Regions from separate parts of the Streptomyces sp. NPDC004327 genome, predicted to be linked through region 1. Evidence: predicted binding sites of a transcription regulator. Region 1 holds the regulator's gene; the other holds the start of a gene.
The links. Region 1 encodes HspR, which represses chaperone genes until heat shock. Its sites were predicted from a motif close to TTGAGNNNNNNNNNCTCAA; they were not measured.

Region 1 (3,403 bases):
GAGGAGGGACGTCGATGAGCACGAAGGACTTCGTCGAGAAGGACTACTACAAGGTCCTCGGCGTCCCCAAGGACGCCACCGACGCCGAGATCAAGAAGGCGTACCGGAAGCTCGCCCGCGAGAACCACCCGGACGCCAACAAGAGCGACACCAAGGCCGAGGAGCGCTTCAAGGAGATCTCCGAGGCGGCCGACGTCCTCGGTGACCCGAAGAAGCGCAAGGAGTACGACGACGCGCGTGCCCTCTTCGGCAACGGTGGCTTCCGAGCGGGCGGCCCGGGTGCGGGCGGCTCGTTCAACTTCGACCTGGGCGACCTCTTCGGGGGCGCCCAGGGCGGGGCCGGTGGCGCCGGCGGCTTCGGCGGCGGCGGTCTCGGGGACGTCTTCGGCGGCCTGTTCAACCGGGGCGCCGGCGGCGCGGGCACGCGCACGCAGCCGCGGCGCGGCCAGGACGTCGAGTCCGAGGTGACGCTCAGCTTCACCGAGGCCATCGAGGGCGCCACCGTGCCGCTGCGGATGTCCAGCCAGCAGCCCTGCAAGGCGTGTTCGGGCACCGGCGACAAGAACGGCACCCCGCGGGTGTGCCCGACCTGCGTCGGCACCGGACAGGTCTCGCGCGGCAGCGGCGGCGGCTTCTCGCTGACCGACCCCTGCCGGGACTGCAAGGGCCGCGGCCTGATCGCGGAGAACCCCTGCGAGGTCTGCCACGGCAGCGGCCGCGCCAAGTCGTCCCGCACCATGCAGGTGCGGATCCCGGCCGGCGTGTCCGACAACCAGAAGATCCGACTGCGGGGCAAGGGCGCGCCGGGCGAGCGCGGCGGACCCAACGGCGACCTGTACGTCGTCGTGCACGTCGACGCCCACCCGGTGTTCGGCCGCAAGGACGACAACCTCACCGTCACGGTGCCCGTCACGTTCGACGAGGCGGCACTCGGCGGCGAGGTCAGGGTGCCGACCCTGGGCGGCCCCGCCGTCACCCTGAAGCTGCCCGCGGGCACGCCCAACGGCCGCACCATGCGAGCCCGGGGCAAGGGCGCGGTCCGCAAGGACGGCACCCGCGGCGACCTGCTGATCACGGTCGAGGTCATGGTGCCGACCGACCTCGACGACAAGGCGCGTGAGGCCCTCGAGACGTTCCGCGAGGCGACGTCGGGCGAGGACCCCAGGGCAGAGCTGTTCCAGGCCGCGAAGGGAGCATGAGCATGGACCGCCGCCGCAACCCCTATGAACTGACGGACGAGACACCGGTGTACGTCATCTCGGTGGCGGCCCAGCTCTCCGGTCTGCACCCGCAGACGCTCCGTCAGTACGACCGTCTCGGCCTGGTCTCCCCGGACCGCACCGCGGGCCGGGGCCGCCGCTACTCGGCCCGCGACATCGACCTGCTGCGCACCGTCCAGCAGCTGTCGCAGGACGAGGGCATCAACCTGGCCGGCATCAAGCGCATCATCGAGCTGGAGAACCAGGTCGCCGCGCTCCAGGCCCGCGTGGCCGAGCTGTCGACGGCCGTCGAGGGCGCGGCGCAGGCGATGCGCCAGCGCGAGGCCCAGGTCCACGCCTCCTACCGGCGCGACCTGGTCCCGTACACCGACGTGCAGCAGGCGAGCGCGCTGGTGGTGTGGCGCCCGGGGCACAAGCGCGGCGAGTGAGCCGTCCGGTTCCCGCTTCTCGTGACGAGGCCCCCTCCGCAGTGGCGGAGGGGGCCTCGTCGCACGATCCGTGGGTGCGGGCCTCTCAGCAGTCGCGGTCGTCCAACAGGCCGGACTGGGCGATGAGAAAGCCGAGCTGGGCCCGGCTGCCGCTGCCGAGGGCGGCGGCGAGCTTGGCGATGTGGGCGCGGCAGGTGCGGACGTTCATGCCGAGGCGGCGGGCGATGGCCTCGTCGACGTGGCCCTCGACGAGGAGCCGGGCGATGGAGCGCTGGACGCCGCTGATGCCGTTCTTGGGCAGGGCGCCGGGGACCTGTTCGCCGAACGGGGTGGCGCGGGCCCAGGACTGCTCGAAGACGGTCGCGAGGTATTCGACGAGACCGGGGTGGCGCAGTTCGAGGGCGACCTGACGGTCCTGGCGGGCCGGGATGAGCGCGACCGTGCGGTCGATGATGATGAGCCGCTCGATGCTCTCCTCCAGCGTGCGCACCTGGAGCCGGTCCATGCCGGCCTGCTCCAGATAGACCTGCATGCCGGGGCTGTGGCGCACGGTGTGCTGGTAGAGGGTGCGGACGCGGACGCCGCGGTCGAGGAGTGGCTGGATGCGGTGCAGGGCGGTGTTGAGGGTGTGTTCGCTGCGTCCGCCGCCGGGCTGGACGGTGAGCAGCTCCTCGGAGCACTCGGCGGTGGCCCGGCTGAGCACGGCGTCGATGCGGTGGATGCCCTCGAGCACGGTGATGGCGTGCGTGGTCGAGGGGTCCTGTGCGCTGATCGCCATGAACGGCTCGAATGTGCTCGACAGGTCCGTGGCCAGGGCGCGGCGGTCCTGGATCTCCCGCTCCAGCGGCTGGACGAGCCGGGCGAGGGCGGCCGACGGAGGCACCGGACGCAGCCATGACGGGTCGTCGGGATCCGGGTGCAGCAGGTCGAGGTCCATGAGGCAGGGCGCGGCTTCTGCCTCGGTCCTGGTTATTCGTCCGATCCGCAACGCACTTGCGTACAAGTCCGATCCGGCTGCACAGAGGTCGACATGCCCGTGGGGATGTGTCGTTTCTGTCTGTTTTTGCGGCATTTGCACACCCCCCAGGATCCTGTATTTCAGGAACATGATGCATTGCCTCAGTGGTGCGAGCGCAAAGACTGAGCCATCGTTTTGTGCGCGGGGGTAGAGGAAACCATCAAGTGAGGTCGAAGCCGCTCATGTCCAGGAAAATGCTTCGCTCGATACTTGCTTTCGTCTTCATGGGGGCGGCAGCAGTAGGAGCGCTGGCCGTCAACGACCCGGTGTGGGACAGCACGCCGGCGCACGTGGTCGCCGCTCCGAACGACCCGGTCTGGGACGTCGCTCCGGCCGGCAAGCGCGACCCGGTCTGGGACGCCGCTCCGGCTGCCAAGCCCGACCCCGTGTGGGACCTGGGTCCGGCGGGCGCGGGAGCATGACCGTGCCGCCGGACGACCGGTCCTTCCGACGCGAGATGGCCTCGGCGTACCGCTCCGGGTGGCACTTCATCGATCTCGTCACGGCCATCCCCCACCGTGGTGACTCGCTGATGGTGACCCTCTTCGGAGAGCCGATCGTCGTCGCTCGCGAACAGGACGAGGACGTCCGTGCCTATCGGTGTCTGCGTCGCCCGCGCGGTGCGCCGCAGCCCGTTCGCTGTGCCATCCGGTACGGCATGATCTTCGTCAATCTCGATCAGCGTGACCATCAGCTGCTTGAGCCCCAGCTGGTCGACACCGAGACCATCACCGCCA
Region 2 (3,403 bases), on a different contig from region 1:
GGTGGGCGAGCCGGGCGAGGTGGCGTAGGCGGTGGCGCCGAGGCCGGCGAGCAGTGCGGCGGCCGTGGAGAGGGCGAGGTACGTGCGCATGGCGGTGCGTCCCTTCAGGTACCTGACGCAGGGGAGGAAGAGGCGGTCCGGGGCCCGGCCCCCCACGGGCAGGCCCCGGACCGGGCGCGGGACGCGTCAGGGCGACCCGTCCGGCCGAAGGCTAGGGGTGAAAACCGAGTGGGTACTAGGTTTGTGCGATGTGACCTGGGTCACGGAGCGGAGAAGGGGCCGGAAGGGCGCGGTTAGGGTGGGCCCATGCCGGAGAAGAAGGTCACCGCCAGCGGGAAGGCCGCAGGCCGGGGCGGCTACGCGGTCGGCGACGCGCGGCGCAGGAAGATCCTCGACACCGCCGTCGAGCACTTCGGGCAGTGGGGCTTCCACGCCTCCTCGCTCGCCCGGATCGCGCACGACTGCGGCATCACCCAGGGCGGGCTGCTCCACCACTTCCGCAGCAAGGAGGACCTGCTGCTCTCGGTCCTCGCGCAGAGCGAACGGCACGACATGGAGCGGCTCTTCGCGGACGAGCCGGACTCCTACGCCGGCTATCTCGACACCCTCGTCGCCCTGATCGAGGACAACACCCGGCGGCCCGGCATCGTCCGCATGTTCAACGTCCTCGTCGGCGAGTCCGGCAACCTCGGCCACCCCGCCCACGCGTACTTCAAGGAGCGCTACGCGCGCGTGCTGCGCGACACGGTCGCCCTCCTGGAGCGGGCCGTGGAACGCGGCGAACTGCGGGCCGACACCGACTGCCTGGCCGTCGCGCAGGAACAGCTGGCCGTGATGGACGGCCTGCAGATCCAGTGGGCGCTCGACCCGGAGTCGATGGACATGCCGGCCCGGGTGCGCGACTTCCTGCGGCGACGGTACGAGGAGATCCGCGCCTAGAGGGTGTCTTGCCGATCGGGCCCGGTCGGGGCGCTACGGCGCCGTCGGCGGGCCGCCGCCGGGCAGGGCGTCGAAGACCCGCTGGAGCGCGGGCGGGCGCGCGGCGCCGTCCTGGGTGACGACGAGCCGGTGGCCGTACGTGACCTCGTACGTGAACCCGTCCCTGACCGAGTCGCCGGTGGACCGCTCGGGGACCTTGGCATAGGCCGGGTCCTCCAGGGCGGCGCGCAGCTCGGCGGCCTGCGCCGGTGTCAGCCGGCCCGGGACGGGCGGCTTGGTGCCGTGGCGGACGGTGTAGGCGCCGTCGTAATGGACCACCAGCTTGTTGCCGACCCCGGCGAAGCCGCCGCTGACGCCGACCTCGACCAGCACGTCCTGGGGTGCGGGCTCCCGGGTCGCGCCGGTGGCGGCGCCGCTGGTGGCCGGGCTCGCGTCCGGGGGTGCCGCCGGGGCCTGGCCGCAGCCGCTCACGGCGACGGCCGCGGCGAGGACGGCCGCGGCGCCGAACCTGCGCCCGTACCGCTTCACGTACTCCATGGCCCGAGCATGCCCGCTCGTACGGGGTGCGCGCAGCCCGAAACGCGTGTCCGGTGGTTCGCGTCACCGCATCCGCACCTCCTTTGTTCGCGATCCGCAGGCGGGTGATCGCTCAGAGCGAACAAGCGACGGGGAACAATCCTGGGCTCACATGCATTGAGTCGGCATAGCTCAAGTTGCTTGACTGCGAGATTCCGCGAATGACTGCCGAAGGGGAGATCATGGCTTCCGAGTCCATGGCGTCCGCGCCGCTCACTCTGCCTGTGCTGCCGCTCGACGACGAGGTCGTGCTGCCCGGAATGGTCGTGCCGCTGGACCTGTCCGACAACGACGTGCGGGCCGCGGTCGAGGCCGCGCAGGCCGCCGCGCGCGGTGGCACCGGGAAGCCCCGGGTGCTGCTCGTGCCCCGGGTGGACGGGACGTACGCGGGCACCGGTGTGCTCGGCACGGTCGAGCAGGTCGGCCGCCTGTCCGACGGTGATCCCGGTGCGCTGATCCGCGGCCGCGGCCGGGTGCGCATCGGCGCCGGGACGACCGGGCCCGGCGGGGCCCTGTGGGTCGAGGGCACCGCCGTCGACGAGGCGCTGCCGGAGCCGGTGCCCGGCGCGGTGACCGAGCTCGTCAAGGAGTACAAGGCGCTGGCCACCAGCTGGCTGAAGAAGCGCGGCGCCTGGCAGGTCGTCGACCGCGTGCAGCAGATCGACGGCGTGGGCGCGCTCGCCGACAACGCGGGCTACTCGCCGTTCCTGACCGTCGAGCAGAAGCTCGCGCTCCTGGAGACCGCCGACCCGGTCGCCCGCCTGAAGCTCGCCACCGCGCAGCTGCGCGACCACCTCGCCGAGCAGGACGTCGCCGAGACCATCGCCAAGGACGTCCAGGAGGGCGTCGACAAGCAGCAGCGCGAGTTCCTGCTGCGCCGCCAGCTCGAAGCGGTCCGCAAGGAGCTGCGCGAGCTCAACGGCGAGGCCGAGGGCGACGAGTCCGACGACTACCGCGCCCGCGTCGAAGCCGCCGACCTGCCCGAGAAGGTCCGCGAGGCGGCCCTCAAGGAGGTCGAGAAGCTGGAGCGGGCCAGCGACCAGTCCCCGGAGGGCGCCTGGATCCGCACCTGGCTCGACACCGTGCTCGAACTGCCGTGGAACGAGCGGACCGAGGACGCCTACGACATCCAGGGCGCCAAGGCCGTCCTCGACGCCGAGCACGCGGGCCTGGAGGACGTGAAGGAGCGCATCACCGAGTACCTGGCCGTGCGCAAGCGGCGCGCCGAGCGCGGCCTCGGTGTCGTGGGCGGCCGGCGCGGCGGCGCCGTCCTCGCGCTCGTCGGCCCGCCCGGCGTCGGCAAGACCTCGCTCGGCGAGTCCGTCGCGCACGCGATGGGCCGGAAGTTCGTCCGCGTCGCCCTCGGCGGCGTCCGGGACGAGGCCGAGATCCGCGGCCACCGGCGCACGTACGTCGGCGCGCTGCCCGGCCGGATCGTCCGCGCGATCAAGGAGGCCGGGTCGATGAACCCGGTGGTGCTGCTCGACGAGATCGACAAGGTCGGCTCCGACTACCGGGGCGACCCGGCGGCGGCGCTGCTCGAAGTCCTCGACCCGGCGCAGAACCACACCTTCCGCGACCACTACCTGGAGGTCGAACTCGACCTGAGCGACGTCGTCTTCCTCGCGACGGCGAACGTCCTGGAGGCCATCCCGGAGGCCCTGCTCGACCGCATGGAGCTGGTCCGCCTCGACGGCTACACCGAGGACGAGAAGGTCGTCATCGCCCGGGACCACCTGCTGCCCCGGCAGCTGGAGAAGGCCGGCCTGGAGAAGGGCGAGGTCGTCCTGGAGGAGACGGCGCTGCGCAGGCTCGCCGGCGAGTACACCCGGGAGGCGGGCGTCCGCACCCTGGAGCGCTCGATCGCCCGGCTGCTGCGCAAGGTGGC

Region 2: the regulator HspR is predicted to act here: its motif matches at 1,633-1,651, upstream of lon (endopeptidase La).

What each region holds. Positions count from the first base shown of each region.
Region 1 is NZ_JBIAME010000006.1:237,384-240,786, reverse strand. Features, by position in the region: gene dnaJ (molecular chaperone DnaJ) at 15-1,199, shown strand; gene ACFYU9_RS21825 (heat shock protein transcriptional repressor HspR) at 1,202-1,648, shown strand; gene ACFYU9_RS21820 (helix-turn-helix transcriptional regulator) at 1,734-2,720, opposite strand; gene ACFYU9_RS21815 (hypothetical protein) at 2,891-3,088, shown strand; gene ACFYU9_RS21810 ((2Fe-2S)-binding protein) at 3,085-3,403, shown strand, end outside.
Region 2 is NZ_JBIAME010000009.1:109,737-113,139, reverse strand. Features, by position in the region: gene surE (5'/3'-nucleotidase SurE) at 1-90, opposite strand, end outside; gene ACFYU9_RS28730 (TetR/AcrR family transcriptional regulator) at 307-939, shown strand; gene ACFYU9_RS28725 (hypothetical protein) at 973-1,476, opposite strand; gene lon (endopeptidase La) at 1,698-3,403, shown strand, end outside.